DNA from 4 places in the Streptomyces sp. NBC_01237 genome. Region 1 is predicted to be linked to each of the others. Evidence: riboswitches for the same ligand, from Rfam matches in the RefSeq annotation. Region 1 holds a riboswitch; each other region holds the start of a gene.
What was found. A riboswitch is a leader RNA that binds a small molecule or an ion and turns the genes downstream of it on or off. The one in region 1 is predicted to bind cobalamin.
Positions count from the first base shown of each region.

Region 2: linked by a shared signal. The riboswitch ahead of OG251_RS26985 (ribonucleoside-diphosphate reductase subunit alpha) and the one ahead of metE (5-methyltetrahydropteroyltriglutamate--homocysteine S-methyltransferase) in region 1 are both predicted to bind cobalamin.
Region 3: linked by a shared signal. The riboswitch ahead of OG251_RS03800 (ABC transporter substrate-binding protein) and the one ahead of metE (5-methyltetrahydropteroyltriglutamate--homocysteine S-methyltransferase) in region 1 are both predicted to bind cobalamin.
Region 4: linked by a shared signal. The riboswitch ahead of OG251_RS08685 (cobalamin biosynthesis protein) and the one ahead of metE (5-methyltetrahydropteroyltriglutamate--homocysteine S-methyltransferase) in region 1 are both predicted to bind cobalamin.

Region 1 covers NZ_CP108508.1:1,157,047-1,164,742, reverse strand. Annotated here, with positions in the region: gene OG251_RS05175 (flavin-containing monooxygenase) at 1-176, opposite strand, end outside; gene OG251_RS05170 (SMP-30/gluconolactonase/LRE family protein) at 379-1,398, shown strand; gene OG251_RS05165 (TetR/AcrR family transcriptional regulator) at 1,413-2,003, opposite strand; gene OG251_RS05160 (SDR family NAD(P)-dependent oxidoreductase) at 2,035-2,781, opposite strand; gene OG251_RS05155 (winged helix-turn-helix transcriptional regulator) at 2,927-3,340, shown strand; gene metE (5-methyltetrahydropteroyltriglutamate--homocysteine S-methyltransferase) at 3,455-5,773, opposite strand; cobalamin riboswitch at 5,937-6,152, opposite strand; gene tsaD (tRNA (adenosine(37)-N6)-threonylcarbamoyltransferase complex transferase subunit TsaD) at 6,368-7,438, shown strand.
Region 2 covers NZ_CP108508.1:6,020,751-6,028,446, reverse strand. Annotated here, with positions in the region: gene mctP (monocarboxylate uptake permease MctP) at 1-1,194, shown strand, start outside; cobalamin riboswitch at 1,439-1,561, shown strand; gene OG251_RS26985 (ribonucleoside-diphosphate reductase subunit alpha) at 1,701-4,109, shown strand; gene OG251_RS26980 (ribonucleotide-diphosphate reductase subunit beta) at 4,109-5,125, shown strand; gene OG251_RS26975 (hypothetical protein) at 5,140-5,352, opposite strand; gene OG251_RS26970 (GlxA family transcriptional regulator) at 5,434-6,408, shown strand; gene OG251_RS26965 (D-Ala-D-Ala carboxypeptidase family metallohydrolase) at 6,509-7,246, opposite strand; gene def (peptide deformylase) at 7,532-7,696, opposite strand, start outside.
Region 3 covers NZ_CP108508.1:832,691-840,386, forward strand. Annotated here, with positions in the region: gene OG251_RS03795 (FecCD family ABC transporter permease) at 1-871, opposite strand, end outside; gene OG251_RS03800 (ABC transporter substrate-binding protein) at 988-2,028, opposite strand; cobalamin riboswitch at 2,090-2,276, opposite strand; gene OG251_RS03805 (beta-ketoacyl-[acyl-carrier-protein] synthase family protein) at 2,498-3,721, opposite strand; gene OG251_RS03810 (acyl carrier protein) at 3,718-3,978, opposite strand; gene OG251_RS03815 (acyl-CoA dehydrogenase family protein) at 4,103-6,130, opposite strand; gene OG251_RS03820 (beta-ketoacyl-[acyl-carrier-protein] synthase family protein) at 6,202-7,452, opposite strand; gene OG251_RS03825 (beta-ketoacyl-ACP synthase 3) at 7,436-7,696, opposite strand, start outside.
Region 4 covers NZ_CP108508.1:1,949,068-1,956,763, reverse strand. Annotated here, with positions in the region: gene OG251_RS08690 (cobyric acid synthase) at 1-1,771, opposite strand, end outside; gene OG251_RS08685 (cobalamin biosynthesis protein) at 1,768-2,712, opposite strand; cobalamin riboswitch at 2,817-3,008, opposite strand; gene OG251_RS08680 (hypothetical protein) at 3,119-3,361, opposite strand; gene OG251_RS08675 (inorganic phosphate transporter) at 3,374-4,633, opposite strand; gene OG251_RS08670 (class II aldolase/adducin family protein) at 4,915-5,604, shown strand; gene OG251_RS08665 (alpha/beta hydrolase) at 5,690-6,817, shown strand; gene OG251_RS08660 (hypothetical protein) at 7,004-7,696, shown strand, end outside.

The DNA.
Region 1 (7,696 bases):
GGATCGCGTGCGGCCGGCTCCCCCGCGTACGGATCGGCGGCGTAGTAGCCGAACTCGGTCTCGGCGTCGCGGTACTGGCGGGTGCCGTCGGGCCGTACGCGTCGTTCACGTTCGAGGCGGTATCGCTGCCTCAGCGCGGTGAGGCCGTCGGGTGTCGACGCTTGAGTAGGTGTCATGCGGGGACCTCGATCCTGCCGATCGGACCGTCCCGGGGTGAACGGCCGTCCGCTACGGTAGCAACTACCGGACAGTGGTGTCCGGTTGAAGCGCGGGCCCATCGCGACACTCGGCCGGAGCACGTCCGCACGCCCGAACGGGCGCTTGCGAACCTCCCGGCCCGCGGCACCCGCACCCAGCGGACAGGAAGAGTGATCCCCCATGCGACGACTCCCGATCCGATCCCTTGCCGTGCTCGCCGCGATGGGCGCGCTGGCCCTCACCGGATGCGGTACGGAACCGGGCGACCCTCGTGACCGAGCGGCCCCCGCAGGTACGGACCGGACCATCCGCGCGCACAAGGTCATGCGGCTGACGCAGGTGCACGAGGAGACCGGGATGACCCTGCTGGAGGGGCCGACCTTCGACGAGGACGGCCACCTGATCGTCGTCGATGTCACCGCACCCGCGGGCAAGCCGAAGGTGATACGCGTCGACGTGGAGAAGAAGACGTCGCGGGCGCTCCACACCGACGCCCGGGGGGCCTACACCTCGGCACAGTTCAGCCCGTACGACGGACGGCTCTACCTGACCGACTACGCCCACGGCGAGGTCGTGAGCCTGGCCCCGGACGGCAGCGATCCGCGGACCTTCTTCTCCGGCGAGGTCGACGGAGCGCAGATGAACCCCGACGACATCGCCTTCGACGAGGAGGGAAACCTGTACGTCAGCGACTCACGCGGCCTGGCCGAGGGAGTGGCGCACGGGCGTGTGGTGCGGATCGGCCGCGACGGCGGAAAGGCCACCGTCCTGGCCGAGGACCTCGCCGCGACGAACGGCATCTCGTTCGACGCGGACTACCGAGGGCTGTGGATCAGCGAGCTGACACAGAACCGGATCTCCTACCTCCGCCTCGACGGAAAGGGCGGGGTGGCTTCCCGGCACACCGCTGTCCGCGTCGACGGGGGGATCGCCCAGACCGACTCGATCGCCGTCGACGCGGACGCCAACCTCTACCAGGGGCTGCACGGCCGGCCCGCGATGGTCGTCTACGACCAGCACGGTGAGCGTCTGGCGACGGTCGAAGTACCCGCCCGCGACAAAGGGCTGGAGTCGGTGACGAACGTGGCGATCACGCCCGGCGGGACCAGGGCGTACATGACCGTCAGCGGGCCCGCCGGGGGGTATCTGTACGCCTTCGACGCGCCCGCGGAAGGCATCCGGCAGTCCAACGGCGGCTGACACCGCTCCCGCACTCACCCGTCGAAGGGCCGCACCGGTCCCACCTCGACGCCGAGCAGCCGCCAGGCGGCCAGGGCCCGGCGTTCCCGCTCCTCACGGGTCGGGCCGGTGACGGCGCCGGAGACCATGGCGACCGCGAGCATGAGGTCGTCCGCCGCACCCAGCCGGTGACCGTCCGTCAGGTGCCCCCGCAGGCCGCGCTCGACCCGCTCGGAGAGCGCCAGGGCGTGGGCGCGGATGCCGGATCGGCCGGCCGCTCCATCGACGTGTAAGAGGCCGATGAATGCCGCCGACTCCGTCAGGTGCCACGTCATGACACCGAGGGCGTCGGCCAACGTCGCGTCCTGGGCGGCGGCTGCCTGCTCGACCTGCCGCACGTTCTCCTCCAGAACCGCGGTCGCCACGGCGGCCCGGTCGGGAAAATGCCGGTACAGAACGCCCTGCCCGACCCCGGCCCGGCGCGCGATCGCGGAAAGCGGAGCGTCCAGCCCGTACTCCGCGTAGATCTCCCGCGCGGCGGCGACCAGCGCGGCCCGGTTGCGGGCGGCAGCCTTCGGCCCGTCGTTCGCGGGACGCCGTTCGTCCGGCATGGGGTGCTGCGTCACCCCGGAAGCGTACCGGCCGGACGGAGCGGGCTCATGCCTGCCGAGTGTGCGCACCGTCTTCGGAGCCTGCGGCGTCCGGCGCCCCGTGGACCCGCTGGTCCACGAGGGCCCGGAAGGCGTCCAGGTCGCCGATGATCTCCTCGGCACGGTCCCGCCGCTGATACAGGGTGTAGTACCGGGCCCCGATGACGTCGGGGTCGGCCTCACCGCCACCGGGGACGATGCCGCGGGCGATGGTCACGGTGCCGACGTGGACCCCTTCCGGAGCGAGTTCGGTGTGCAGGGCGTGTGCCCAGTTCCGCAGCCCGGCCATGGCCATGCCGACGTTGGCCAGGAAGGGAGCCGGGACCGTCGAGGAGACGCCCGTGGTGAGCAGCAGCGTGCCATTGCCACGGGCGCGCATCTCCGGCAGCACGTGCCGCACCGCGGTCACGGCTCCCAGTGCGTGCAGTTCGAACTGTGCGGTGGCCGAGGCGACCGTGGTCGCGGCGGCGTGCGTGATGGCCCCGGTCGGGCTGGGGCTGTATTCCAGGACGTCGATCGGACCCAGCGCGCTCCTCGCCGCGGTCAGAGCCGCGGCGAGGGCCTCGCGGTCGCGGATGTCGGCGGGGAAGGCCGCGGCGGTGACGCCCAGCGCGGTCAACTCAGCGACCAGGGCGTCCAGTTTCGCCTTGGTACGTGCGATCAGTCCGACCCTGAAGTCATGGCGGCCGAACGCACGGGCCACCCCCATCCCCAGCCCCGGGCCCGCACCCACAACGATCAGTGTCTTTGCCACCAAGGTTCCTTCCCGACCGGAGCGTCGGACGTAACACCGGCCCGAGCCCCAATACTTACGTATTGTTCGTAGCCCCATGCTTCGTTACTACGAGGAGAGGGACAAGACGGCACATTGCTGTCAGTCACGCACACGGAGGTAACCGTTGCCTTCCATCCCGGACAGCTCGTCGGCGGCCAGGACCGAGGGGCACGAGCGAGGCGAGACCGAGGAAGAAGCATGCCGACAGGTGCTCCAGATCCTCGGCGTGATCGGCGACAAGTGGAGCATCCTGGTCATCGGCCGGCTCCGCGACCGCACGCTGCGCTTCGGTGAGCTCCACCGCGCCGTCACCGGCATCTCGCAGCGGATGCTCACACTGACGCTGAGGCAGCTCGAACGGGACGGACTGCTGACCCGCACCGTCTATGCCAGCGTTCCTCCCCGCGTGGAGTACACCCTGACCGGACTCGGCTCGACACTGCTGGATGCCGCCACCGCCTTCGGTGAATGGGCTGCCTCGCACCGGAAGGAGATCGGCGACAACCGGCGCCGCTACGACGACACGCTCCGGCCCTGACCCGAATCCCGTCCTCGCCTCCGTTGTCGTGCGCTGTCCGCCGTGCCGCGGCCGGGGTGCCCGTAGGGGCCGGGGAGCCGGTCGGCGCGCCCCGGCCCCTTGGGCACCTTCGGGTCAGGCGGAGGGCAGCTCACCGCGGACGGTGCGGGCCGCGGCGACCAGGTTCTCCAGGGATGCCCTGGTCTCTCGCCAGCCGCGGGTCTTCAGTCCGCAGTCGGGGTTGACCCAGAGCCGTTCGGCGGGGATGGCCTCCAGGCCCTTGCGGAGCAGGGCGGCGGCCTCGTCCGCGCCGGGCACCCGGGGGGAGTGGATGTCGTACACCCCGGGGCCCGCCTCGCGCGGGTAGCCATGGGCGGCGAGTTCGCGGGCGACCTGCATATGGGAGCGGGCGGCCTCCAGGCTGATGACGTCGGCGTCGAGGTCGTCGATGGCCTGGACGATGTCGCCGAACTCGGCGTAGCACATGTGGGTGTGGATCTGGGTGTCGGGACGCACGCCGCCGGTGGTGAGGCGGAACGACTCGGTGGCCCAGTCGAGGTAACCGGCGTGGTCCGCCGCGCGCAGGGGCAGGGTCTCGCGCAGGGCGGGTTCGTCGACCTGGATGACCGAAGTGCCGCTCGCCTGGAGGTCGTCGACCTCGTCGCGCAGGGCGAGGGCGACCTGGCGGGCGGTGTCGCCGAGCGGCTGGTCGTCACGGACGAAGGACCATGCGAGCATGGTGACGGGCCCGGTCAGCATGCCCTTGACCGGGCGGTCGGTGAGGGACTGGGCGTACGAGGTCCAGCGCACCGTCATCGCCTCGTGGCGGGAGATGTCGCCGGCCAGGACCGGCGGGCGGACGTAACGCGTGCCGTACGACTGGACCCAGCCGTGCTGTGTGGCGAGGTAGCCGGTGAGCCGCTCGGCGAAGTACTGGACCATGTCGTTGCGTTCGGGCTCGCCGTGGACCAGGACGTCGATGCCGGTCTGCTCCTGGAAGGAGATGACCTCGCCGATCTCGGCCTTGATCCGCTCCTCGTAACCGGCCGTGTCGATCCGGCCCGCGCGCAGGTCGGAGCGGGCCGTGCGCAGCTCGGCGGTCTGGGGGAACGAGCCGATGGTCGTGGTCGGCAGCAACGGCAGCCCGAGGTGCGCCCGTTGAGCTGCGGCACGCTCCTCGTACGGCTGGGAGCGGCGGCCGTCGGCGTCGGTGATGGCGGCGGCCCTGGCCCGTACGGCGGGGTCGTGGGTGATGGGGGAGTGGGCGCGGGAGGCGAGGTCGGCCCGGTTGGCGGCGATCTCGGCGGTGACGGCACCCGTGCCCTGTGTCAGGCCCTTCGCGAGTGTGACGACCTCCGCGGTCTTCTGTTCGGCGAAGGCGAGCCAGCGAAGGATCTGAGGGTCGATGTCCCTCTCCGGGGCCGTGTCCAGCGGGACGTGCAGCAGGGAGCAGGAGGCCGCGACGTCGACCCGGCCGGCGAGGCCGAGGAGGGTGGCGAGGGTGGCCAGCGACTTCTCGTAGTCGTTGATCCAGATGTTGCGGCCGTTGACGACACCAGCGACGAGCCGTTTGCCGGGAAGCCCGCCGGCGGCGGCGAGGTCTTCGAGGTTGGCGGCGGCGGCATCGGTGAAGTCGAGGGCCAGGCCGTCGACCGGGGCCTTCGCCAGGACGGGAAGGGCCTCGCCCAGCCGGCCGAAGTAGGAGGCGACGAGCAGCTTGGGGCGGTCGGTGAGGCCGCCGAGGTCACGGTAGACGCGGGAGGCGGCGTTCAGTTCGGCCGGGGTGCGGTCCTGGACCAGCGCGGGCTCGTCCAACTGCACCCATTCCGCGCCGGCGGCCCGCAGATCGGCGAGGACCTCCGCGTACACCGGCAGCAGCCGGTCGAGCAGGGTGAGCGGTTCGAAGCCGGCCGCCACCCCGGGGGCGGCTTTGGCGAGCAGGAGATACGTGAGGGGGCCGACGAGCACCGGGCGGGCGGTGTGCCCGAGCGCGAGGGCTTCCTTCAGCTCGGTGACCTGCTTGGTGGAGTCGGCGGTGAAGACGGTGTCCGGGCCCAACTCGGGTACCAGGTAGTGGTAGTTGGTGTCGAACCACTTGGTCATTTCCAGCGGTGCCACGTCCTGCGTCCCGCGCGCCATCGCGAAGTAGCCGTCGAGCGCGTCGGCTTCGACGGCCTCACGGTGCCGCCGGGGGACAGCACCGACCATGACGCTGGTGTCCAGGACGTGGTCGTAGTAGGAGAAGTCGCCGGTGGGCACTTCGTGCACTCCGGCATCCGCCAGTTGCCGCCAGTTGGACCGGCGCAGGCCCACCGCCGTCTCCCGGAGGGCGTCGGCGGTGATCCGGCCGTTCCAGTAGCCCTCGATGGCCTTCTTCAGCTGCCGCTTCGGGCCTTGGCGGGGGTAGCCGTACACGGTGGCCTGTGCTGCCGCGGCTGCGGGCTGGGTTGTCACGGAAATCTCCTTCGCGAGATGACTCCTTGAGATCCCGGAGACGGGACACGGACGCGAAGGGGTGACGAACCGGACGGACCCGGTGTACGCCATCGGCGTGCAGTTCCGTCTGGTATGTACGCCGACCCGCCCACGAGGTCACCGGGATATCCGCACACGAGGGGTCGCGTGCGGGCAACGGGCAGGTCTTCGGACTCGTGGGCGCATCTGCCGGGGCAGATTCCTAGTGGCCGTCGCTTCCCGGATCCGACCGGATCCAGTGCGTATGACGGCGGTCGTTCCCACTCACCGCTGCGGGGCAGTCCCGGATTCCCACCGGGTTCCCTCTTACGACGCGTCTGCCTGGCGGACAGGGCGAACCAGCTGCACCGCCAGAGTAGAGGGCGGGCCACTTCCGGTGCGCCGATGTTCACCATCCGGAACGTGACATGAGACACGGGATCCGCCCCCACGGGTCATGCCGAAGGGGCGTGCCGCGGGCCGCTGCCCCGCTCTCCACGCATCGTCGGCCCCTCGCGGAACCGTTCCGGCCCGACGCCTTATTGCACATCTGTTGCAACTACACTGGGTGTGCGAAAAGCCTGGGTGGAGGAGATGCCGGTGGCAGCGGGGCGCATTGTGCTGGGGATCGAGTCGTCGTGCGACGAGACGGGCGCGGGGATCGTCTCCCGGGGACGTCTGCTCGCTCACGCGGTGGCGTCCAGCATGGACGAGCACGCCAGGTTCGGCGGCGTGGTACCGGAGATCGCCGCACGGGCGCATCTGCACGCCTTCACCCCCGTCGTCGGGCAGGCCCTCGACCAGGCGGGTCTGCGGCTGTCCGGCATCGACGCGGTGGCCGTCACCACGGGACCGGGCCTCTCCGGTGCGCTCCAGGTCGGCCTCGCGGGCGCGAAGGCCCTGGCCTACGCGATCGACGCCCCGTTGTACGGGGTGCACCACCTGGCGGGGCATGTCGCCGCGGACACGCTGGAGCACGGCCCGCTGCCCGACCCGTCTGTGGTGCTGATCGTCTCCGGCGGGCACACCTCCCTGCTGCTCGTGCGGGACCTGGCCCGCGACCCGATCACGCATCTGGGGGACACCCTGGACGACGCCGCCGGCGAGTGCTTCGACAAGGTCGCCCGGGTCTTCGGTCTGCCGTATCCGGGAGGCCCGGCCATCGACCGCGCCGCCCGGGGAGGCGATCCGCGCGCGGTGGCCTTCCCCCGCCCGCTGACCGGTCGGACGGAGGACCCGTACGCGTTCTCCTTCTCCGGTCTCAAGACCGCCGCCGCGCGCTGGGCCGAGGGGCACCGGGGCCGTGAGCTGCCGGTGGCCGACGGCGCGGCCTCGCTCCAGGAGGCGATCGCGGACGTCCTGACCCGTACGGCGCTGGCCGCCTGCCGGGACCACGGCGTCGGGACCCTCGTCGTGGTCGGTGGTGTGGCCGCGAACTCAAGGGTGCGCGCGCTCGCCGAGGAGCGGTGCGCGGCCGCGGGCGTGCGACTGCGCGTACCTCCGATGACCCTGTGTACGGACAACGGCGCGATGATCGCGGCTGTCGGCGACCTCCTCGTACGAGCGGGAGCGGAGCCCGCCCCCCTCGATGTGTCGATCGATCCGTCCGCGCCCCTGGAATACGCGGCCCTGACCCCCGGGGCGGCTGCGGCGACGGCCGCCTGAGGGCTGTCCGCGTCAGGATTCCGCGAGGCGGGTGACCGCTCGCGCACGCCGGTGTCCCGCGCGCCTGGAGGAGCGGACGTCGCCCGTTCACCACCGCGTGGGCCACGCGCCCTCTTGTGTCGCTCCGGTCCCTCCGGCCGCTCCGGTCCCTCCTTGTTCCGAGGTGCGCCCGGCGCGCGGTCACGGCATAAGCCGGCTGCTCGGGAAGGCCGTTCGGGAGGCCGGTCGCGACGCGGGGTGAGGAGGGGTGGACTTACT
Region 2 (7,696 bases), 4.9 Mb from region 1:
CTCGTCGGCATCCAGGCGGTACTGGACGTCATGGGCGTGGGCGGCGGGGAGACCACGCACTGGTTCATCAAGGACCTGCCGCTGCTCATCGCCTTCGCGGTGCTCGCCGCGTACACCTACTCGTCCGGGCTGCGCGCGCCCGCACTGATCGCGTTCGTCAAGGACGGCCTGATCTACCTGGTCATCGCGGTGGCGATCATCTACATCCCGATCAAGCTGGGCGGGTTCGACGACATCTTCGCCAAGGCGGGCGAGGCGTTCGCGCAGAAGAACCCGGCGACCGGCCAGCCGCGCGGCGCCCTGGTCCCCGGCGACATGGGCCAATGGGGATACGCCACCCTGGCCCTGGGCTCGGCGCTGGCGCTCTTCATGTACCCGCACTCGATCACGGCGACGCTCTCCAGCCGCAGCCGTGAGGTGATCCGGCGCAACACCACCATCCTGCCGCTGTACTCGCTGATGCTGGGCCTGCTGGCGCTGCTCGGCTTCATGGCCATCGCCGCCGGGGTCAAGGTGGACAACGGTCAGCTGGCCATCCCGCAGCTGTTCGAGAACATGTTCCCGGACTGGTTCGCGGGCGTGGCCTTCGCCGCCATCGGCATCGGCGCGCTGGTGCCCGCGGCGATCATGTCCATCGCCGCGGCCAACCTCTTCACCCGCAACATCTACAAGGACTTCCTGAAGCCCGACGCGACACCCGCGCAGGAGACGAAGGTCTCCAAGCTGGTCTCGCTGCTGGTCAAGGTCGGGGCGCTGGCCTTCGTCCTGACCATGGACAAGACGGTCGCCATCAATTTCCAGCTGCTGGGCGGCATCTGGATCCTCCAGACGATGCCGGCCCTGGTCGGCGGTCTGTTCACCCGGTGGTTCCACCGCTGGGCGCTGATCGCGGGCTGGGCGGTCGGCATGGTGTACGGGACGGTCGCCGCGTACGGCGTGGCCAGTCCCACGCAGAAGCACTTCGGCGGGTCCTCGAAGGAGATCCCGGGCATCGGTGAGATCGGCTACATCGGGCTGACGGCGTTCGTGCTGAACGTCGTCGTCGTGATCGTCCTGACCCTCGTCCTGAACGCGCTGAAGGCCCCGGCGGGGATCGACGAGACCTCCCCCGCCGACTACACGGCGGACGTCGGCGACGCGGGCGTCCAGGCGAAGCTGCCGCCCGCGACGGTGGGTGCGCCGGGCGGTCACTGACCCCCGCGGCGGCACGGTGCGGGCCGTCACGTCTCCCCTGGAGGCGCGGCGGCCCGCACGCTTTCCGGTCCCCCGGACCAACGGCTCGGGAGCGGCCCGAACGGCCCCGTACGGCCCTCCCGGCGCGGCTGGAAGCCCCTTCCCGGCCTGCCCCCGCCGGCCCTCCGGCCGACGCTCCGTCAGGGCCCAACACGCCTCGCGACACAAGATGTGGGGGCTGCCTCATCGGGCGGCCCCCACATGTATGCTCGTGCTCGCTGTCGTCGCAGGGGAATCCGGTGCGAATCCGGAACTGTCCCGCAACGGTGTATTCAGTGTGCTTTTGCACACCCGAAGTCCGACGACCTGTCGACAGCGCGTCCGGCTCGACCGAACCGGACGCCAAGACGTCCGGGCCTCGCGGATGGGCCGGTGGACGCCGTACGCAGTGCTGCCCCGCTCCGGGCTTCGCGCTGCCCGGCTGCCCCCGCTCTCCGCCGGCCCCCAGCCGAGCGAGGGAAAGCCCAGTGACCATCGCGCCAGCCGATCCGGTTTCAGCCTCCGCCGTAGCCGCCGAGGCGACGGAAGCCACGACCGACGCGCCGGGGACCGCACTCCTGCGGACCCTGACCGACCTCACCGTCGATCTGCCCGACACCGATCCCGGACGGGTCGCCGCCGCCGCGCTGCGCGGCCGCAACGCCCGGTCGGACGAGGCCGAGCTGCGTTCGCTGGCCACCGAGGCGGCCGCGGGCCTGATCTCCGAGGACCCCGCGTACTCCCGGCTCGCCGCCCGGCTGCTGACCCGTTCCATCGCCGACGAGGCCGCCGGACAGGGCGCGGTGTCGTTCTCCGCCTCGGTCGCCGTGGGGCACCGCGAGGGCCTGATCGCCGACCGTACGGCCGCCTTCGTGACGCTGCACGCCGCCGCGCTCGACGCGCTGGTCGAGCGGTCGCTGGCCGACGGCGCGGACGACCGCTTCGGCTACTTCGGGCTGCGGACGCTGCACAGCCGCTATCTGCTGCGCCACCCGCACACCCGCCAGGTCATCGAGACGCCGCAGCACTTCATGCTGCGGGTCGCGGCCGGTCTGGCCGAGGACGAGAGCGTGCGCGCGCTGGACGAGGTCGCGGCGCTGTACGGCCTGATGAGCCGGCTGGACTACCTGCCCTCCTCCCCCACGCTCTTCAACTCCGGCACCCGGCACCCGCAGATGTCCTCCTGCTATCTGCTGGACTCGCCCAAGGACGAGCTGGACTCGATCTACGACCGCTACCACCAGGTGGCGCGGCTCTCCAAGCACGCGGGCGGCATCGGCCTCTCGTACTCCCGTATCCGCGCCCGCGGTTCGCTGATCCGGGGCACCAACGGGCACTCCAACGGCATCGTGCCGTTCCTGAAGACGCTCGACGCCTCGGTCGCCGCGGTCAACCAGGGGGGCCGCCGCAAGGGCGCCGCCGCCGTCTACCTGGAGACCTGGCACGCGGACATCGAGGAGTTCCTGGAGCTGCGCGACAACACGGGTGAGGACCAGCGGCGTACGCACAACCTCAACCTGGCGCACTGGATCCCGGACGAGTTCATGCGCCGGGTCGACACGGACGGGCAGTGGTCGCTGTTCTCGCCCGCCGATGTGCCCGAGCTGGTGGACCTGTGGGGCGACGAGTTCGACGCGGCCTACCGTGCGGCGGAGGCGTCGGGGCTGGCCCGCAAGACGATGCCCGCGCGTGACCTGTACGGCCGGATGATGCGTACGCTCGCGCAGACCGGCCAGGGCTGGATGACGTTCAAGGACGCCTCCAACCGGACCGCCAACCAGACCGCCGAGCCGGGCCGCGTGGTCCACTCGTCGAACCTGTGCACCGAGATCCTCGAAGTCACCGACGACGGCGAGACGGCCGTCTGCAACCTCGGCTCGGTCAACCTGGGGTCGTTCGTCGTGGACGGGTCCATCGACTGGGAGCGGCTGGACGCCACCGTGCGCACCGCCGTGACCTTCCTGGACCGGGTCGTCGACATCAACTTCTACCCGACCGAGCAGGCCGGGCGCTCCAACGCCCGCTGGCGCCCGGTGGGCCTGGGCGCGATGGGCCTCCAGGACGTCTTCTTCCAGCTCCGGCTGCCCTTCGACTCCCCCGAGGCGCGGGCCCTGTCGACGCGGATCTCCGAGCGCATCATGCTCGCCGCGTACGAGGCGTCCTGCGACCTCGCCGAGCGCTCCGGCCCGCTCCCGGCCTGGGCCGAGACCCGCACCGCACGCGGGGTGCTGCACCCCGACCACTACGACACCGCGCTGAACTGGCCGGAGCGCTGGGAGGCCCTGCGCGCCCGTGTCGCGAAGACCGGGATGCGCAACTCGCTGCTCCTGGCCATCGCGCCGACCGCCACGATCGCCTCGATCGCCGGGGTGTACGAGTGCATCGAGCCGCAGGTCTCCAACCTGTTCAAGCGCGAGACGCTCAGCGGTGAGTTCCTCCAGGTCAACGCCTATCTGGTGGACGAGCTGAAGCGGCTCGGCGTCTGGGACGCCCGGACCCGCGAGGCGCTGCGCGAGGCGAGCGGTTCGGTGCAGGGCTTCGCCTGGATCCCCGAGGAGGTGCGGGCGCTGTACCGCACCGCGTGGGAGATCCCGCAGCGCGGACTGATCGACATGGCGGCGGCGCGTACGCCGTTCCTCGACCAGAGCCAGTCGCTGAACCTGTTCCTGGAGACGCCGACGATCGGCAAGCTCTCCTCGATGTACGCGTACGCCTGGAAGCAGGGGCTGAAGACGACGTACTACCTGCGCTCGCGCCCGGCGACCCGGATCGCCCGTGCCGCGTCCGGTTCCGCGTCCGCCGCCGCCCCCATTCCCGTACAGCAGGCCCAGGCTCCCGACGCGGACGCCGTCGCCTGCTCCCTGGAAAACCCCGAGTCCTGCGAGGCCTGCCAGTAATGAGCTCCAACGACAACAAGAACCTGCTCGACCCGGGCTTCGAACTGACCCTGCGGCCGATGCGCTACCCGGACTTCTACGAGCGCTACCGGGACGCGATCAAGAACACCTGGACGGTGGAGGAGGTCGACCTCCACTCCGACGTCGCCGACCTCGCCAAGCTCTCCCCCGGCGAGCAGCACATGATCGGCCGGCTGGTGGCGTTCTTCGCGACCGGTGACTCGATCGTCTCCAACAACCTCGTGCTGACGCTGTACAAGCACATCAACTCCCCCGAGGCGCGGCTGTATCTGTCGCGGCAGCTCTTCGAGGAGGCCGTGCACGTCCAGTTCTATCTGACGCTGCTCGACACGTATCTGCCCGACCCGGACGACCGGGCGGCGGCGTTCGACGCGGTCGAGGAGATCCCCTCCATCCGCGAGAAGGCGCAGTTCTGCTTCAGGTGGATGGATTCGGTCGAGAAGATCGACCGGCTGGAGACGAAGGCGGACCGCCGCCGCTTCCTGCTGAACCTGATCTGCTTCGCGGCGTGCATCGAGGGGCTGTTCTTCTACGGTGCCTTCGCGTACGTCTACTGGTTCCGCTCGCGCGGCCTGCTGCACGGCCTCGCCACGGGCACCAACTGGGTGTTCCGTGACGAGACCATGCACATGAACTTCGCGTTCGAGGTCGTGGACACCGTCCGCAAGGAGGAGCCGGAACTCTTCGACGACGAGCTCCAGCAGCAGGTCACCGACATGCTGAAGGAGGCCGTCGAGGCGGAGCTTCAGTTCGGCCGCGACCTGTGCGGCGAGGGCCTGCCCGGCATGAACACGGAGTCGATGCGCCAGTACCTGGAGTGCGTGGCCGACCAGCGGCTCACCCGCCTCGGCTTCCCCCCGCTGTACGGCTCGGAGAACCCGTTCTCGTTCATGGAGCTCCAGGGCGTCCAGGAGCTGACGAACTTCTTCGAGCGCCGCCCGTCCGCCTACCAGGTGGCGGTGGAGGGCTCGGTCGGCTTCGACGACGACTTCTGAGCGGTCCGCCGGGGTCAGATCCTGGCCCAGCTTCCGAGGTGAAGGCGCCGCGTGGCCGTGACCGGCTGCGCGGCGCCTGCCGTTCGCGGGGGTTCGGCCTCGCGTGCCCGTTCCGCCTCTCTCAGCTCGCGGTCGATGCGGCGCTCACGGGCGAGCCCGACGAACGTCGGCAGCAGGAAGAGGGCGAAAACAACCGTAATGCCCAGGTAGTTCAGGAATGTGTTCATGCCCCTACTCTCGTCCGTGCGGGCGGATTGCGGGAGTGGCAGGACTGTCATAGAGCATCGAATTACTGCCACACTGCCGTCATGCTGAAAAATGTCGCCGCCCTGCTGCTCGACGAGGTCCACCCCTTCGAACTCGGCGTGCTCTGCGAGGTCTTCGGGCTCGACCGCAGCGACGAGGGCCTGCCGGTGCACGATTTCGCGGTGGTCTCGGCGGAGGGGCCCGAGCTGCGGACGCACGCCGGGTTCACCATCAGCACGCCCCACGGCCTGGACCGCCTGGAGGAGGCCGACCTCATCGCCGTACCGGCGGGCAGTCATTTCATGGAGCGGGAGTATCCGGAGGAGGTCCTGGACGCGCTGCGCCGGGCCGTGGAACGCGGCGCACGGGTGCTGAGCGTCTGCTCCGGCGCGTACGTCCTCGGCGCGGCCGGCCTGCTGGACGGCCGCCGCTGCACCACCCACTGGCGGCACGCCGACGAGCTGGCCCGGCGCTTCCCCGAGGCCGTCGTGGAGCCGGACGTGCTGTACGTGGACGAGGGGCCGGTCATCACCTCGGCGGGCACCGCCGCCGGGATCGACGCCTGTCTGCATCTGGTGCGCCAGGCGCACGGCCCCGATGTCGCCAACGCCATCGCCCGCCGCATGGTGGTGCCACCGCACCGCGACGGCGGCCAGGCGCAGTACATCCAGCGCCCGCTGCCCCGCACGAGGTGCGACACGGTCGGCGACACCCTCGCCTGGATGGAGCGCCACCTCGACCGGGAGATGACCGTCGAGCAGCTGGCCGGCCTGTCCCACATGTCCCCGCGCACGTTCGCGCGCCGCTTCCAGCAGGAGACCGGGACCACCCCGTACCGCTGGCTGCTGCGGCAGCGGGTGCTGCTGGCCCAGCACTTGCTGGAGACCTCGGACGAGACCATGGACACGATCGCCGGACAGACCGGCTTCGGCAACGCGGCGGCGCTGCGCCATCAGTTCGTACGGTCCCTCGGGACGACCCCGAACGCCTACCGCCGCACCTTCCGCGGTCCGGCCGCGCTCTCCGAGGCCGTCTGACTCCCCGCGGCCGCCGCATACGGGGGCGCGCCGGCCCGCACGCGGCCGCCGCGCACACGAAGGGGCCCCGCTCGCACGGGGCCCCTCGCTCACCGCCCGGTCAGATACCGCAGCCGGACGCCGACCAGAAGTGGCTCGGGCCCTGGTTCACGTGCACATGGTCGCCGTGGCCGGGGTACCCGGGACCGAGGATCCCGTTGAAGCCGTGGTTGCGGGCCTGCTTGGCGAGGGTGCACAGGGAGTGCGGCCCGGCGCCGAGGTCGGCCGCGTCACCGTACAGATGGCGGCTGTTGGTGGCTCCGCCGACGGCCGCGTTGCACGAGGTGGAGCGGAATCCGCTGGTGACGCGGATGGACTGGTCACCGAGGGCGTGCCGCAGGGCCTCCAGCTTCCACATGGTGCTCAGGGCGTTGGCCTTGGCCGTCCCCGCGGCGACCGCCCCACCGGCCCAGGTGCTGTTGCAGGTGTTGTGCTCGCCGTACGTGAAGTGGACCGGCGTGCAGTCGTTGTCCTGGAGCTCGTAGATCTTGGCCTGGGTGGCCGGGCCGGCGACACCGTCGGCGGCCAGACCGTAGGCGGCCTGGAAGCGCTTCACCGCTGCGGTGGTGGCCGGGCCGTACGAACCGTCGAGGGCGAGCACGGAGTTGTACCCGGGGTAGCCGGCGACGCGGATCTGGAGCTGGACGACGTCGTTGCCGGTGGCGCCGGGCGACAGCGTGCGGGACCAGGTGTAACAGCCGTCGGCCTGCGCGGTACCGGCGGTCAGGAACACCCCGCCCACCGTGAATGCAATGGTCATGACAAGGCCGAGCAGGACGCGCGCGGTGCGTCTGAGCATGGGGGGACTCCCTATCACCGGATGATGTCCAGGCGAGCCTGGCCCAGGAGTCGACGCGCGTCAACTCCCTCCGGAAAAGCGGCAGTTACCTGCCATGCAGCCATCCAGGGCGCCGGGCCGCGCGACTGTCGGGCCGCCCGGCCGCGCCGTCTCCGCACCGCTACCGCCGCTACCGCCGCTCGCGCCGCCCGGCGGTCCTGCGGTCCTGCGGTCCTGCGGTCGGGAAAGCGGCGGGGGTCCGCCGCCGTCACCGGCCGCGGACCCCCGCCCCACTGGCTCGCGACGTCAGCCGTTCGCGACGACCTCGTAGCGCGGGGTGCCCTCTTCCATCTGCCGCAGCGCGTCCTTGCGGTCACGCTTGGAGAGCCGGTCGATGTACAGGTAGCCGTACAGGTGGTCCGTCTCGTGCTGGAGGCAGCGCGCGAAGTACCCGTCGCCCCGCACCTTGAC
Region 3 (7,696 bases), 320 kb from region 1:
CCCCGGCCAGGGCGGTGACCGGGAGCAGCCGCCGGTGCCCGGAGCCGGCGAGCGCACGGGCGGCGTGCGGGAGTACGAGGCCGACGAACCCGATGGCGCCCGCGGAGCTGACCAGCGCCGCCGTGAGCAGGGCGGTGGTGCACAGGAGCACGAGCCTGGTGCGGGCGACATGGACACCGAGGGCCGCCGCCGCGTCCTGGCCGAAGGCGAAGGCGTCGAGGGTACGGGCGTGGCCCAGGCAGATCAGCAGCGTGGCGGCGAGGACGGCGGCGCAGAGCCCCACGTCGCTCCAGCCGACCCCGGCCAGCGAGCCGAGGAGCCAGAACAGCACCCCGCGGGTCTGCTCGGCGTCGGCCGCGGTCATGACGACGAAGGAGGTGAGCGCCGAGAACAGCTGCATCGCCGCGACACCGGAGAGCACGACCCGGTCGACCGTGCCCCCGAGGGTGTGGCTGAGCAGCAGGACGAGGGCGAACGAGCACAGGGCCCCGATGAGCGCCCCGGTCGAGAGGGACACCGCTCCCCCGCCGGTCCCGAGGACGACCACCACGACCGCGCCGGTCGAGGCGCCCGACGAGACTCCCAGGACGAAGGGGTCGGCGAGCGGGTTGCGCAGGAGCGACTGCATCACGGTGCCGCACACCGCGAGTCCGGCGCCGCACACGGCGGCGAGCAGGGTGCGGGGCATGCGCAGGTTCCAGATGATGCCGTCCCGGATCGGGGTGAGTGTCGATTCACCGGCGCCGAGATGCGCGGCGACGGCGGACCAGACGTCGGGGACGGAGATCCGGGCCGGCCCGATGGTGACGGCGACCGCGACGGAGAGCGGGAGCAGCGCGATACCGCAGCTCCACAGCAGTGCGACGCGCAGGCGCCGTACGCGGGCACCGGCCCGCGGGGTCGGGGGCCCGGGCGCCCCGCCCGGACCGGCGGGTCGGGCCGGCCGGGTCTTCCCCGCCGGTGCGGCGGTGGCGCGTTCGGTGTCCGTCACCCGGTGAGTCCGAAGTCGCGCAGTCCGGCGGCGACGCGCTCCAGGCCCTCGACCGTCCGGATGGACGGGTTCAGGGCCTGGCCGCTGAGCAGCACGTACCGCCGGTGCCTGACCGCGTCCATGTTCCTCGTGACGGGGTTGGACTCCAGGAAGGCGATCTTCTTCGCGGCGCTCTCGGCGGTCTGTGCCTTGCGGGTGAGGTCACCGATGACCAGGACGTCGGGGTCGCGGTCGGCGACGGTCTCCCAGCTGATCTGCGGCCATTCCTCGTGGGTGTCGTCGAAGACGTTCCTCGCGCCGAGTTCCCTGGTGATGATGCCGGGGGCGCCGCAGCACCCGGCCAGGTACGGGGCCTTGGAGTCGGAGAACCAGTAGAGGAGGGTGGCGTCGGAGGCGTCGCTGTCCGCGGTCGCCTTCGCCACCCGGGCCCGCAGCCGGCCGACGAGCTGTTCGCCCCGCTCCTCGACACCGAACACCCGGGCCAGGTCGCGTACTTCGGCGTAGACGCTGTCCATGGTCAGCTTCGCGGTGCGGGCTCCGTCGCCGCCCTTGCTGTTGTCCTTGCCGGTGCAGTCGGCGGGCGAGACATAGGTGGGGACGCCGAGTTGCTCGAACTGGTCACGGGGGGCGACGCCGCCCTTGGCGAGCGTCGAGGCGAACGACGCGCTGACGAAGTCGGGTTCCCTGTCGAGGACCTTCTCCGACGAGGGCCGGTTCTCGGCGATCCGCTCCACTGTCGCGTTGGCCTTCTCCAGCCCCTTCATGACCGGGTCGGTCCAGGTGGAGGTGCCCGCGAGCCGGTCGGCGAGGCCGAGGGAGAGAAGGATCTCCGTCGACCCCTGGTCGAGGGAGACGGCCCGTTGCGGGGCGGCGTCGACGGTGACGGTGCGGCCGCAGTTCTCGATGGTGACGGGGTAGCCCCCGGCTCCGCTCCCACCGGCCGTCGGGGCGGGGTCTCCGCCGCTGCAGCCGGTCAGCAGGACGAGTCCCGCCGTGAGCAGGGCAGCGGCACGTATGGGCTGGGCTATGGGCGGCACGGGTCCCCCTGCGTCTCTGGGCCCATGCGCGGAGCCCGTGGTACGGAGCGCTGCGTCCCGGTGGGGGCCGCAGGTGCCAGCAGGTTTTCGGACTCGGGTTCCTTCGGACGGGGCGCCTTCCCGGAACACCGCGGTGTTCCAGTGGCCGTGGCCCCGCCCGTCCCCCTCACCGCTGCGCGTCAGTTCCGGTTTCGCACCGGATTCCCTGACTCCTTGCGTGGAGTTCGACTGGCTTCGGCAAGCTATCACGCACTGCGTCGGGTCCCGGCGGCAGTGCGTTGCGGCCTCCGCGACGACGGCTGACGCGTTGCGGCCCGCGCGAGGAGAGCGCGATGAACGGCCGTGCGAGGAAGGGCTCCGCGATGGCGGCCGGTGCGTGTGCGGGCCGATGCCTGCGCGGCAGATGCCTGTGCGGCCGGTGCGGCTGGGAGGTCGTCCCGCCGCACCGGCCCGAAAGTGTCTCCGTCGGCTACGGACGCTGGAGAGCGACCACGGCGTTGTGGCCGCCGAAGCCGAAGGAGTGGCTGACGGCCCGCCGTACGGGCAGCCGCAGCGGGAGCTTGGTGACGCAGTCGATGTCGAACTCGGGCGCCGGGGCGTCCAGGTTGGCGATCGGCGGTACGACACCGTGCTGAAGCGTGAGGATCGTCAGCCCGGCCTCGATGGCACCGGCTGCCCCCATGCAGTGTCCCAGTACGCCCTTGGGGGCGGTGACGGGCGGCCGGTGCGGGTAGGCCCGGCTGATGAGGGCGGCTTCGGTGGCGTCGTTCAGCGCTGTGGAAGTGCCGTGCGCGTTGACGTGGTCGACGTCCTCGGCGCGCCATCCGGCATCCCGCAGTGCGGCGTCGACGGCTGCTCGGGCGATGGTGCCGGAGGGATGCGGGCTGGTGGGATGGTGGGCGTCCGTCGTGGCGCCGGTGCCCGCGAGCAGCGCTCTGGGGGTCGTGCCCCTGGCGTGGGCGTCCTCGGCCCGTTCCAGCACCATGATGGCGGCGCCCTCGCCCATCACGAGTCCGGCCCGGTCCGCCGCGAACGGCCGGCAGAGCCTGGACGGGTCGCCGTCCCGGAGCGCTGCGGCTCCCGAGCGGGCGAAGCCGGTCATGGCCACCGGGAACACGATCGACTCGGTGGCTCCGGCGATCGCGATGTCGCACTGGCCGGTGGCCAGCAGGTCCCGGGCCACGGAGAGCGCGGTGACTCCGGACGAACAGGCCGTGCACGGCGCCAGACTGGGGCCGTGCGCCCGCATCTGGATGGCGATCTCCGCCGCGGGCATGTTCGGGATCGTCAGGAGGATGCCCGCGGGTGAGGTGGCCGCGGGTCCGCGCCGGTCCAGCGCGACGGCCTGTTCGGTCAGCCCCGCGGAGCCTCCGCTGCTGGTGCCGACGACCACGGCCACCCGGGTCCCGTCCCAGTCGGCGGGGTCCAGTCCGGCGTCGGCGACCGCTTCCCGTGCGGCCAGGACGGCGAACTTGACGTACTTGCCCATGCGGAACGCGGCACGGCCTCCGACCGCGGCGTCCAGATCGATGCCCGAGACCGTGCAGGCGAAGTCGACCGCGCAGCCTTCGAGCTCCGGGACGGTGCGGGCGGGTGAGACCCCGGCGCAGACGCCGTCCCAGGTGGTGTCGGTGTCGTTGCCGGCCGGGGTGATCATCCCCAGGCCGGTGACGGCGATGGCGGGCTTGTTCATCGGGCGCAGCTCACCGGCACCGCACCGTCGACGGCAGCACGGATGAACTCCGAGATGTCGGTGAGTGTGGCGTCCTTGTAGAGCGTGTCCGAGTCGGCCTCGACGCCCAGCGTCTCCTTGATGATGACGGCGAACTCGGCGACGGCCAGGGAGTCCATCTCCAGGCTGTCCATCGTCGACTCCGGGAAGATCTCGGAGTCGGGCACCTTGAAGGTCCCGGCCAGGACCTCGGTGATCTTCGGGTGAATCGTGTTCATCGTCCTCGCGGCCGTCACGGTCTTCGCGGTGTTCACTGTCTACCTCTCATCGGCATGTACCTCGAACGGCGGGTAGTTGAACGCATCTACCCACCGCCGAAGTAACTGGATGCAGGCGTTCCGGTTACGCCTTCCGGCGAACCGATTCGTCTACGCTCACCTGCGGCTTCTCCAGCCACCGGGACAACACCGATGTCGTTCCCCAGTACGCCAGCAGAACGCCGCCGACACCGACCGCCCCCACGCTTTCGCGCACCGACCGGCGGCGGATGCGGTCGCGGACGCGCAGACGCGCGGACCGGGTCTCCCGCCCGCACTGCGGCGCCCGGTCCTCGCCCTGGTGCCAGGCGCCGTCGGGGTCGTCGTAGGCATCCGCGTAGTCCGGGCCCGCGATCGGCCGGTCGGCGAGCAGCGCGTCCGGCAGGGCGAACGAATCGACCAGCTCCGGGGCGTGCGCCGCGACGGTGGCGATCAGCCGTTCGATGGCGTCCGGCAGCTCTTCCACCTGTTCGGCGGTCACCTGTCCGGCCGCGAGCAGGTCGCCGCTGTTGCGGTCCACCCACTGAAGGGCGAACAGCCTCTGCAGCTCCCCCAGTCGGTCCCTGGCCGGTCCTGCGGGCAGGCCGTCCACGGCGTGTGCGTACGCCTCGGCCGCCTGCCGGTACGCGTACGCCTCGACACCGCGCAGGGCCGGCCCGGACGCCGCGTTCCAACGGCCGAGGAAGTCGCCGAACGGTGCCGCGCTCATCCGCTCCCGGGCCCGGGTGAAGCAGATCTCCTCCACGGCCGCGAGAAGCCGGCGCAGGAACCGGGGGTCGGACAGATCGCCCGGGGCCGCGGGGGCGGCGGACCTCGCCCGCGGTGCGAAGCCGAACATCATCTCGGCGGCCGCCTTGGCGTGGATGGCGACGTTGTCCCCCTCCGCGGTGATCACTCCCTCCACACCGCTGAACACCTCGGTCATGCCGTTGTTCTCCAGCAGCCCCTGCGCTCCACACCTCTCCCGGCACTCGACGATGACATCGCGGGCCTGCCAGGTGATCCATCCCTTGGCCACCGCGACCAGGCGCTCCGCCTCGTCCCGGTCGGCGTCGGTGCGCTCCTCCCACCGCTGGAGCGCTCTGCGGTGCAGCAGGCTCATGGCGAAGACCGTGGCCATCGCCCCGGCGAGCGGGCCGTGGTGGGTCCGGTGGGCGTAGACCGGTACCCGCTGGGAGGCGCGGGAGCCGGTGATGAGGCGGTGGCCCCCGTAGCGGACGGCGATGGCCAGGGTCACCCGGGCCGATCCGACCGCGCAGGCACTCATGGAGATCTTGCCGGGGGCGACCCGCTCGATGGAGGCGAGGAACCGACGCCTGCGGTTGGCCACTTCACTGGTGAACTTCCCGCGCTCGCCGACCGCGCCCTGCTCACCGGCCAGCAGGGCGTCGCGCCCCACGAAGAACCGGTCGAAGGAGGTCAGGCAGTGGTCGACCGGGCTGCCCATCCGGGCGGGCAGCCGGCGCACCCGTACACCGGGCAGGGGGCGTACGTCGTCGGTGAGCGGTGCGAGGAAGAGGAAGACGCCGTGGTCGGTGCCGTCGACCAGCAGCCGGGCGGCCACCAGTCCGGCCTTGGGTCCGCCGGCCGGGCCGGTGTTGGGCATGAACTTCTGCGCCCCGCTGTGCGGGGTATGCAGGACGAAGCCGTCGCGTTCACGGTCGTACGTCGCCGTGGTCTCGACGGCCGGCGCGTCGTTGCCGTGCGCCACCTCCGTGCACAGGAAGGTTCCGGTGCGCCGCAGTTGGAGGAATTCCGACAGATCGCGGCGGCTGCCGTTGTCGTGGTCGAGGAGGCTGCCGAGGAACAGGTTGTAGTGGATGCCCGCGACCGTGGCCAGCGACGGGTCGGCCGGACTGAGCCACTCGTGCAGGGCGGCGAGGGCACGCGGATCGGCGGCCAGCCGGGCGGCGCTGTCGATCGATTCGTTGAGGATGCGCAGGCGGTCGTAGGAAAGGGCGAGCCGCTCGTCGGGGGTTCCCGAGGCGGGACGACGGAACGGTTCCGTGGTGAGCAGACGTCGCCAGAACCCGTGCTCCTGGCGGAAGTTCTCCCCGTAGAGCACCCGGGTCAGCAGATCTGTGGTCGACGTAGGAGCCGAGCTATTCATCATTACGGTCACGGACGTAGAACGATCAAGGAACGGCGAGGACACCCCTCGCCGTTCCCGGATATGGGCGTTGGTCAGGCCTTCTGGAATGCGAGTGCGACGTTGTGGCCGCCGAAGCCGAAGGAGTGGCTCACCGCGGTCTCGACCCGTCGGTGGCGGGGTTCCTTGGTCACGCAGTCGAGCGGGAAGGCGTCCGGCAGGGAATCCAGGTTGGCGATCGGCGGGATGAGGGACCGTTCCAGGGTCAGCACGGTGGCCACCGCCTCGATCGCGCCCGCCGCCGCCAGGGTGTGTCCGACGACGCCCTTGGGCGCGGTGACCGGGGGGCGGTGCGGGAAGAGCCGGGAGATGAGGGTAGTCTCCATGGCGTCGTTGAGCGGGGTGGAGGTGCCGTGGGCGTTGATGTGGTCGACATCGCCCGGCTCCCAGCCCGCCTGCCGCAGGGCCGCTTCGACGGCCCGCTGGGCGCCCCGGCCGCCGGGCTCCGGTGCGGTGGGGTGGTGGGCGTCCGTACTGGACCCGGCCCCGGTGAGCAGGGCGCGGGTACGTCCGCCCCTGGCCCTGGCCCCGTCCTCGCGTTCCAGGACGAGCATGGCGGCGCCCTCGCTGATCACGAAGCCGTCACGGTCCGCCGCGAACGGCCGGGATGCGCCCGCCGGATCGTCGGTCCGCGTGGACAGGGCGCCCATCCTGGCGAAGGCGGTGACCACGAGCGGGGTCAGCACGGACTCCGAGCCGCCGGCCACCACCACGTCGCACTCGCCGCTGCGCAGCAGATCGCGCGCCACGGCGATGGCGGTGGCTCCCGAGGCGCACGCCGTCACGGGCGCCAGGCTGGGGCCGTGGGCCTTCAGCGCGATGGCGACCTCTCCGGCCGCCGCGTTGGGGATCATCATCGGGACCAGCAACGGGGACACCGCGTCGGGGCCCCCCGCCGCCAGCCGGGCGGCGTTGTCGACGAGTACGGATACGCCTCCGACCCCCACGCCCAGCACCACGCCCACCCGGTCGCCGTCCCAGCGGGCCGGGTCCAACCCGGCGTCCGCGACCGCCTGCCGGGCGGCGACCACGGCCAGCTTCACGAACCGGGCCATCCGCCACACCGAGCGTCCGCCCACCGCCGCGTCCAGGTCCAGGCCGTCGACCGAACAGGCGAAGTCGACGGGCAGACCGGCGAGTTCGTCGCAGCGCCGGGCCATGGAGTATCCGGAGCACAGCCCTTCCCAGAAGCTGTGCTCGTCCGCACCCGCGGGAGTCACCAGGCCCACTCCCGTCACCGCGACAGCGGTGTCGGTGCCGGTGTCCTTGTCAGCGGACCGCGCCATTCTGTGTTCCTTCCATAGAAATCGTCTGCGGGGTGCCCGGCCAGCGAAGTGCCGCGGAACCCCAGGTCAATCCGCCCCCGAAGGCGGTGATCAGGACCCGGTCGCCGGCCCTGAACCGGCCCCGCCCCTCGGCGTCCGCCAGGGCCAGGGGAATGGAGGCCGCGCCGGTGTTGCCCACCCGTTCCAGATGGGTGACACAGCGCTGCGGCCCGATGCCGACGCGTTCGGCGACCGCGCGCAGGAT
Region 4 (7,696 bases), 790 kb from region 1:
CCGCGTCCCGGGCACTATCAAGCCGGCCCGGCTCCTGCACCGCGTCCGGGGCACTATCAAGCCCGTCCGGCTCCTGTACCGAGTCGCGGGCAACTTCGAGCCCGCCCGGCCGTCCCACCGTGTTCCGGGCACTATCAAGCCCGTCCGGCGATTGAGGACCGGGGTCCGGGGCGGAGCCCCGGTTTCGGGAAGGGGCGGGGCGGGGAGACAAGCCCGCCGCAGGCGCACCACCGCCCAAGGACACCGCACCACCCCCCGCCCCCACCGACGGCGCACCCGGAGCGATGAACGGCACCCCCCCCGGCGCCCCACCCTCGATCAACCGCCACAGCCCATCCGTATCCGCGTGCTCCTCCACCAGATCCCCGAGCCGGTCCAACTGCTCCTCCCGCAGCGCCCCGAAACTCGTGTCCGGCGCGGGCACGAACCGCCGCCCCGCCGCCCGCGCGACCTCCTCCAGGAACCGCCGCCGGAACGCGTCGCTCTCCAGCGACCCGTGCCAGTGCGTCCCCCACACCGCGCCCACCCGGCACCCGTCCAGGAACGGCTCGCCGCCCCGCACATCGGCGACCCCGTGATGGATCTCGTACCCCTCCACCGGTTCCCCGAGCGCCGAACCGACCGGCCGGGCGAGCGTCTTGGCCCGCTCGAACCGGATCCGCACCGGCAGCAGCCCCAGCCCGTCGACCTGTCCGGCCCGCGACTCCACCTCGTCCTCGATCCGTTCACCGAGCACCTGGAACCCGCCGCAGATGCCGAGCACCGGCCGGCCCTCGGCCGCCCGCCGTACGAGCGCGTCGGCGAGTCCCCGCTCCCGCAGCCAGGCCAGCGCCTTCACCGTCCCGCGCGTGCCGGGCACGATCACCAGGTCCGCGTCGGCCAGTTCCTCGGCCCGGTCCACGAACCGCACCACCACACCCGGTTCGGCGGCCAGCGCGTCCACATCGGTGAAGTTCGACATCAGCGGTACGGCACACACGGCGACCCGCAGCACGTCCTCGCCGTGCGGCGGTGCGACGACCGACTCCCGTACGGCACCGCGCAACGAGACGCGCAGACCGTCCTCCTCGTCGATGCCCAGGCCGTGCGCGAAGGGCAGCACCCCGTACGTACGCCGCCCGGTCAGCCCGTACAGCATGTCCAGGCCCGGCTCCAGCAGCGAGACATCGCCGCGGAACTTGTTGACGAGGTAGCCGGCGACCAGCGACTGGTCCTCGGCGCTCAGCAGCGCCGTCGTGCCGAAGAACGAGGCGAAGACGCCCCCGCGGTCGATGTCGCCGACCACCAGCACGGGGAAGCGCGCGGCCCGCGCGATGCCCATGTTCACGATGTCGGTGCGCCGCAGATTGATCTCGGCGGGACTGCCCGCCCCCTCGCAGATCACGGCGTCATAGGTGCTCCGGAGCTGCTCCAGACAGTCCACGACCGTCCCGAGGAGCGCCTCCTGCCGGCCTCCGTGGTAGCCGCGGGCGCTCATCTCACCGACCGGTTTCCCCATCAGGACGACCTGACTGGAACGGTCGCTGCCGGGCTTGAGCAGCACCGGGTTCATCAGCGCGGACGGCTCGACCCGGGCGGCCTGGGCCTGCATCGCCTGGGCACGGCCGATCTCCGCGCCCTCACGGGTCACGAACGAGTTGAGCGACATGTTCTGCGCCTTGAACGGCGCGACCTTCACCCCGCGGCGGACCAGCCACCGGCAGATCCCGGCCGTGACGACGCTCTTGCCCGCGTCCGATGTGGTCCCGGCGACCAGCAGTCCGCCGCTCATATCCCTCTCCGTCCCGCGATCAGCCGGCCCGCCACGCACACGCCGAGGGCCAGCGCACTCACCCGGCGCGACAGTCGCACCGCGCGTTCGATGTCGGCGCTCTCCACCGCCCGGCCGGCCGCCCCGTTGAGCACGGGCCGGTGCTCGACGCGCCCGGCGTACGCCAGGGTCCCGCCGAGCCGTACGCCGAGCGCTCCCGCGAACGCGGCCTCCACCGGGCCCGCGTTGGGGCTCGGATGGCTGCCCGCGTCCGCACGCCACGCCCGTACGGCTTCGCCCGGACGTCCCCCGGCCACCACGGCCAGCGCGGCCGTCAGCCGGGCTCCGGGCCATCCCGCCAGGTCGTCCAGGCGGGCCGAGGCCCAGCCGTAGCGCCGGTAGCGGGGCGACTTGTGGCCGACCATGGCGTCCAGGGTGTTGACGGCCCGGAAGGCGACGAGTCCGGGGACCCCGCCCAGGGCGCCCCAGACGAGGGCGCCGACGACGGCGTCCGAGGTGTTCTCGGCGACGGACTCGACCACGGCGCGGGCGATCTGCGGTCCGTCGAGGGAGTGCGGGTCGCGCCCGCACAGATGGGGCAGCCGTTCGCGGGCCACGTCGATGTCCCCGGCGGCGAGCGCACCCGCGACGGCGCGCGCCTCACGGCCCAGCGACGTACCACCGATCACGGACCAGGTGGTGGCGGCGGTCAGCGCGACGGCCGCGGCGGGGCGGCCCCGTACGGCACGCGAGGCCAGCACGGCGGCTCCCGCGGCGCCTCCGGCGCAGACGACGGTGTGCAGGGCACCCCGCCCGCGGTGGTCGCGCCACAGCAGACGCTCGGCCGCCGCCGCGGCCCGGCCGAACCCGGCGACGGGATGCCCCCGGCGGGGGTCACCGAGCAGGCGGTCGGCGATCAGTCCGGCCGTGGCGCCGTACGCGAAGATGCGGTCGGCACGCACGGCTCAGCCGACCGCGGAGCGGGAGGTTCTCGCAGGGGGCGACACAGGTTCCGGCGCACGGCGGCCAGGCATGGCGTATGTCCTCACTCAGGGTCCGCGCCCTGGTTCGACGTGACCGGCGACGAGAGTCTCCTGGCTTCCGGATCCGCAGTTCCCCCGGCCTTCCAGACCGCGTCGGCGGACCGTGACTTCCGATGTGGGGGACTGCTCCCCGGTGACAGTGGCGGGACCGCGCCGGATTCGCACCGGCTTCCTCTGCTGTCGCCGTAAACGGCTCCGGCAGTCCACCACGCTGTGAGAACGCCCGTCAACTTGCCGTTGACCTGCGGGGCCGCAGTGTGCCCAGACGCACATCGGGCCGGACACACAGGGTGTGTCCGGCCCGACGGAGGAGCGGTGGTGCGGGTCAGGCGACGATCAGGTAGATCCCGTACGCGACCGCCGCCACGCACAGCGCGAAGCAGAGGTACGCACCGGCGCGGAGCGGCGTGAACGCGCCGCCGGAGCCGCCGGCCCGAGCCGTCGAGGTCTGCGCCGACGCCTGCTTGGAGAGGCCGACGATGCCGAGCGTGAAGAGGCCGACCAGCGCCACGGTGACCACGAGGCTGACACCGAAGACGGAGGCGAGAGCTGCCCAGTCGATGTTCATGGGGATCTGTCCTTACACCGTGGCCGGCCGCGCCGGGTCGGCGGGCGTTCCGGCCGGAGCCGAGATGGTGGTCTTGAGGTCCGTGGCCGTGGTGCCGATGGGCGGCGGGCTGACGGCGGCCATGGCCGTGGTGACGACTCCCGCGGGCTCGTCCTGCGCACCGCCGCCGGTGACGTTGGTGTGGTCGACCGGCTTGCGGCGCGACAGCAGCCAGATGGCACCGGAGCCCGCGACGAGCAGGACGGCGACGACCGCGACGCCCCAGCCGCCCTGCTTGGTCAGGAACTCCGCGCCCGCGCCGACCAGGCCCGCGGCCGGCAGGGTCAGGCCCCAGGCGACGAACATCCGGGTGGCGGTGGACCAGCGGACCACGCCCCCCTGACGGCCGAGGCCCGCGCCCATCACGGCGCCGGAGCAGGACTGGGTGGTGGAGAGCGAGAAACCGAGGTGCGAGGAGGCCAGGATGACCGTGGCCGCACTGGTCTGGGCGGCGAAGCCCTGCGGCGGCTTGAGGTCGGTCAGGCCGCTGCCCATGGTGCGGATGATGCGCCAGCCGCCGAGGTAGGTACCCAGGGCGATGGCGACACCCGCGGAGACGATGACCCAGACCGGCGGGTTGGAACCGGGGGACAGGACGCCACCGGTGACCAGGGCCAGGGTGATGATGCCCATCGTCTTCTGCGCGTCGTTGGTGCCGTGGGCGAGCGAGACGAGACCGGCCGAGGCGATCTGGCCGGCCCGGTAGCCCTTGGCGGTCGACTTCAGCTGCGTCTCGTCGGTGACCTTGCGGCTGAGACGGTACGTCAGCCTGGTGGCCAGCAGGGCGGCGAGACCGGCGACGAGCGGGGCGGCGATCGCGGGCAGCAGCACCTTGGTGACGACGGTGCCGCCGTTGATCGAGGACCAGCCCGCCGACATGACGGCGGCGCCGATGAGGCCGCCGAACAGGGCGTGGGAGGAACTGGAGGGCAGGCCGACCAGCCAGGTCAGCAGATTCCACAGGATGGCGCCGACGAGCGCCGCGAAGATGACCTCGGTTCTGAGGCCGTCCTCGTTGACGATCCCGCCGGAGATCGTCTTGGCGACCTCCACCGACAGGAACGCGCCGATCAGGTTGAGAACGGCGGACATGGCCACCGCTGTCTTGGGCTTCAGGGCGCCGGTCGAGATGGTGGTGGCCATCGCGTTGGCGGTGTCGTGGAAACCGTTCGTGAAATCGAACACGAGAGCTGTCACGATCACAATCGCGAGCAGCAGCGTGATGTGTTCCATTTACCCAGGCAATCGTTCGACGTCAGTGGCTCGTGGACCGTAGGCAACCTGAGTGAACGGAAGATGAACTAGGCGGGGCGCTGTGGTGACCCCAAACGGATTGGGCTCCCTCCGCTTGTGTACGCGAGGGGCGTGGCCACGCCCCTGAGGCGGTGCGAGGACTGCCCTTTGCCGCCGCTTGGCGAAGATTTTGGGCCGCGGATCTGTCACTCGTAAGAGATTCCGGTCACCCGGGTTCGCGGGGGGTCCCCGCCGCCGGGACGCCGCCCTAGGATCCCCGCATGAGCGATACCCGCACGAGCGTGAGCGACCGGTCCCGGGACGCGATCGAACAGGCATGGCGGAGCGTGGTCGACACGGCCCGCCGGTCCGCCGCGGACGGCCTGGTCGTGGGTACGTCGGGCAATGTCTCGGCACGCGTCGGCGGGACCGTTCTGGTCACCCCCAGCGGGGTGCCCTACGACCGGCTCCGGCCAAAGGACGCGGTCGGTGTCGACCTCGAAGGGCGCCAGATCCTCGGCGAGCTGGCCCCGACCAGCGAACTTCCCCTCCATCTGGCGGTGTACCGCAACACTTCCGCCGCCGCCGTCGTGCACACCCACGCGGTGCACGCCACCGCCGTCTCCACCCTGGTCACCGAGGTTCCCCCGGTGCACTACGCGGCCGCCCTGCTGGGCGGTCCCGTCCGGACGGCCGCGTACGCGCGCTACGGAACGCCGGAGCTGGCCGACAACATGCTCACCGCCCTGCGCGACCGCACCGGCTGCCTCCTCCAGAACCACGGCACCGTCACCTACGGCGGCACCCTCGACGAGGCGTACGACCGCACCGCCCAGCTCGAATGGCTGTGCAGGCTCTGGCTCACCGCGAGTTCCGTACCGGGCCACCGCCCGACCCTGCTCTCCCCGGCCCAGCTGCGCGAGGTCACCGACGCCCTGAAGGGGTACGGCCAGCCCGGCCGGCCCGGCTGATCCCCGTGGCCCTCCCGGTGCGGGCCCGGCACCGGACGGCCCCCGTCCGCTGGCACCGCGCACCGCACGCCACGACACTGAAGCCGTGCGCCCGGCAACAGCGACGGCAGCGGCCGTCACCACGATCCTCGGCGCCGGCGCGGCAGCGGTCGCGGCCGGCCGGTACGCCAGCGACGCCGCCCTCAAGGTGCCGTCCGGACGTCCCCTCCCCGCCGACCGCAGAGTCACCGTGCATGCCACGGCGGCCGGGCAGGTCACCCTGACCCGCTCGTTCGCCGCGCTCCGGCCCGGCACGTACGGGCTGGTGGGACCCGGTGTGCACGCCGTCGTCGGGCCGGTGACCGAACAGGCACCGCATGCCCCGGACACCGTCGTCCGCAGACTGGAACGGGTGAGCCACGGGACCCTCAAGGCGGGCACCAAGGTCCGCCTCACCCCCGAGCTGTACAGCGGCGACCCCGGCACCGCCCTCGGTCTCGACCACAAGGAGGTCGAGATCCCCGGCGAACTCGGCATCCTGCCCGCGTGGTTCGTGCCCGGCGCCCGGGACACCTGGGTGATCACCGTGCACGGCCTCGGCACCACCCGGGAACACCCCATGAACCTGATGGGATTCCTGCACGGCCAACGGCTCCCCGTGCTCGACCTCGCCTACCGAGGCGACGCCGGAGCCCCCCGCTCCGCCGACGGCCTCGGCCACCTCGGCGCCTCCGAGTGGCGCGACCTGGACGCCGCCATCCGCTACGCCCTGCGCTACGGCGCCGAGAGCGTCGTCCTGCACGGCTGGTCGACCGGCGCCTCGATGGCACTGCACGCCGCGGTCAACTCCGCGCTCCGGGACCGCATCAGCGGCCTCGTCCTGGACTCCCCGGTCATGGACTGGCAGGTCACCCTGCGCGCCCTCGCCGCGGCCCGCCACGTCCCCTCCGCCCTGCTGCCGCTCGCCGTGCGCGCCGCCCAGGGCCGGACAGGACTGAGCACGGCCCCGCTGCTGGACACCGGCCTGCCGTCCGCCCTGCACGCCCCGACGCTGATCTTCCACGGCCCGGACGACTCCCTGGCCCCCTGGCAGCCGTCCCGCGAGCTCGCCGCCCGGCGTCCCGACCTGGTCAGCCTCCACCCCGTACCGCAGGCTCCGCATGCGGCGATGTGGAACGCCGACCCGGCACGGTACGAAGAGACGCTGCGGCGCTTCCTCACGCCCCTGATGTGAGCCGATACGGGGGGACAGGACCGGGCGGTACCAGGCCGAACACCCCCTCCACGGACCGGTGAACCAGCTTCCGTTTGGGCTTTCGGGCCGTCAGAGGCAAGACTGCTCCCCGTGACGTCCCGTACCCCGCGCGACTCCAGGCTGCGACTTGTCCGCCCGCGACCCCTTGCCACCGCCCGCAAGGCCGTGACCACCCGGCGCACCAGGCCGGCCCCCCGGCCTCCCGAGGGCACCCCGCCCCGGACGGAACTGGCCCGGCAGGCCAGGGCGGTCCTCGCCGATGCCGTACGGATCGCCCACTGGGCCGCCGACGGCCCCAGCCCCGGCACCGCACCCCCGGCCGCCCATGCCCTGGAACGGGCCGCGGCGGCACTGGAACTCTCCCCGGCCCAGGCACGCGCGGGCTGGGACCGCGCCAGGCTGGCCGGCCTCGTGGAACTGCACGGCGACACCGCACGACCCGGCTGGCGGCTGCGCGCCTGGGACCGTGACGACTCCGCCGTGCTCCGCGGCTGGGTGGCGCTGTTCGACGCCTGGTCGCTCGTCCACGCCGCACCCGAGGGCATCGAGGCCACCGCCGTCGCCGAGGCCGTCGAGGCCGTACCCCAGGTGCTCTCCCTCCTCCAGCTCTCCGCGGGCCCGGTCACCGTGCCCGCCCTCCTCGACCTCCTCGGCCAGCGCGTCGCGGAACTCCACGAGGAGCGGTGCGAGGTGCCGTACGGCCCCGAGCAGCAGCCCGCGCCGAGCACCCCGGCCGTCGAGCACACCGACGCGGCAGGGGACGCCGAGCTCAACGCCCTCCTGCTCGACTGGGCCCTGGAGGGCCTGGCCGCGGTCGGCGCCCTCACCCTCGGCGCGGGTCACGCCACCCTCACCCCG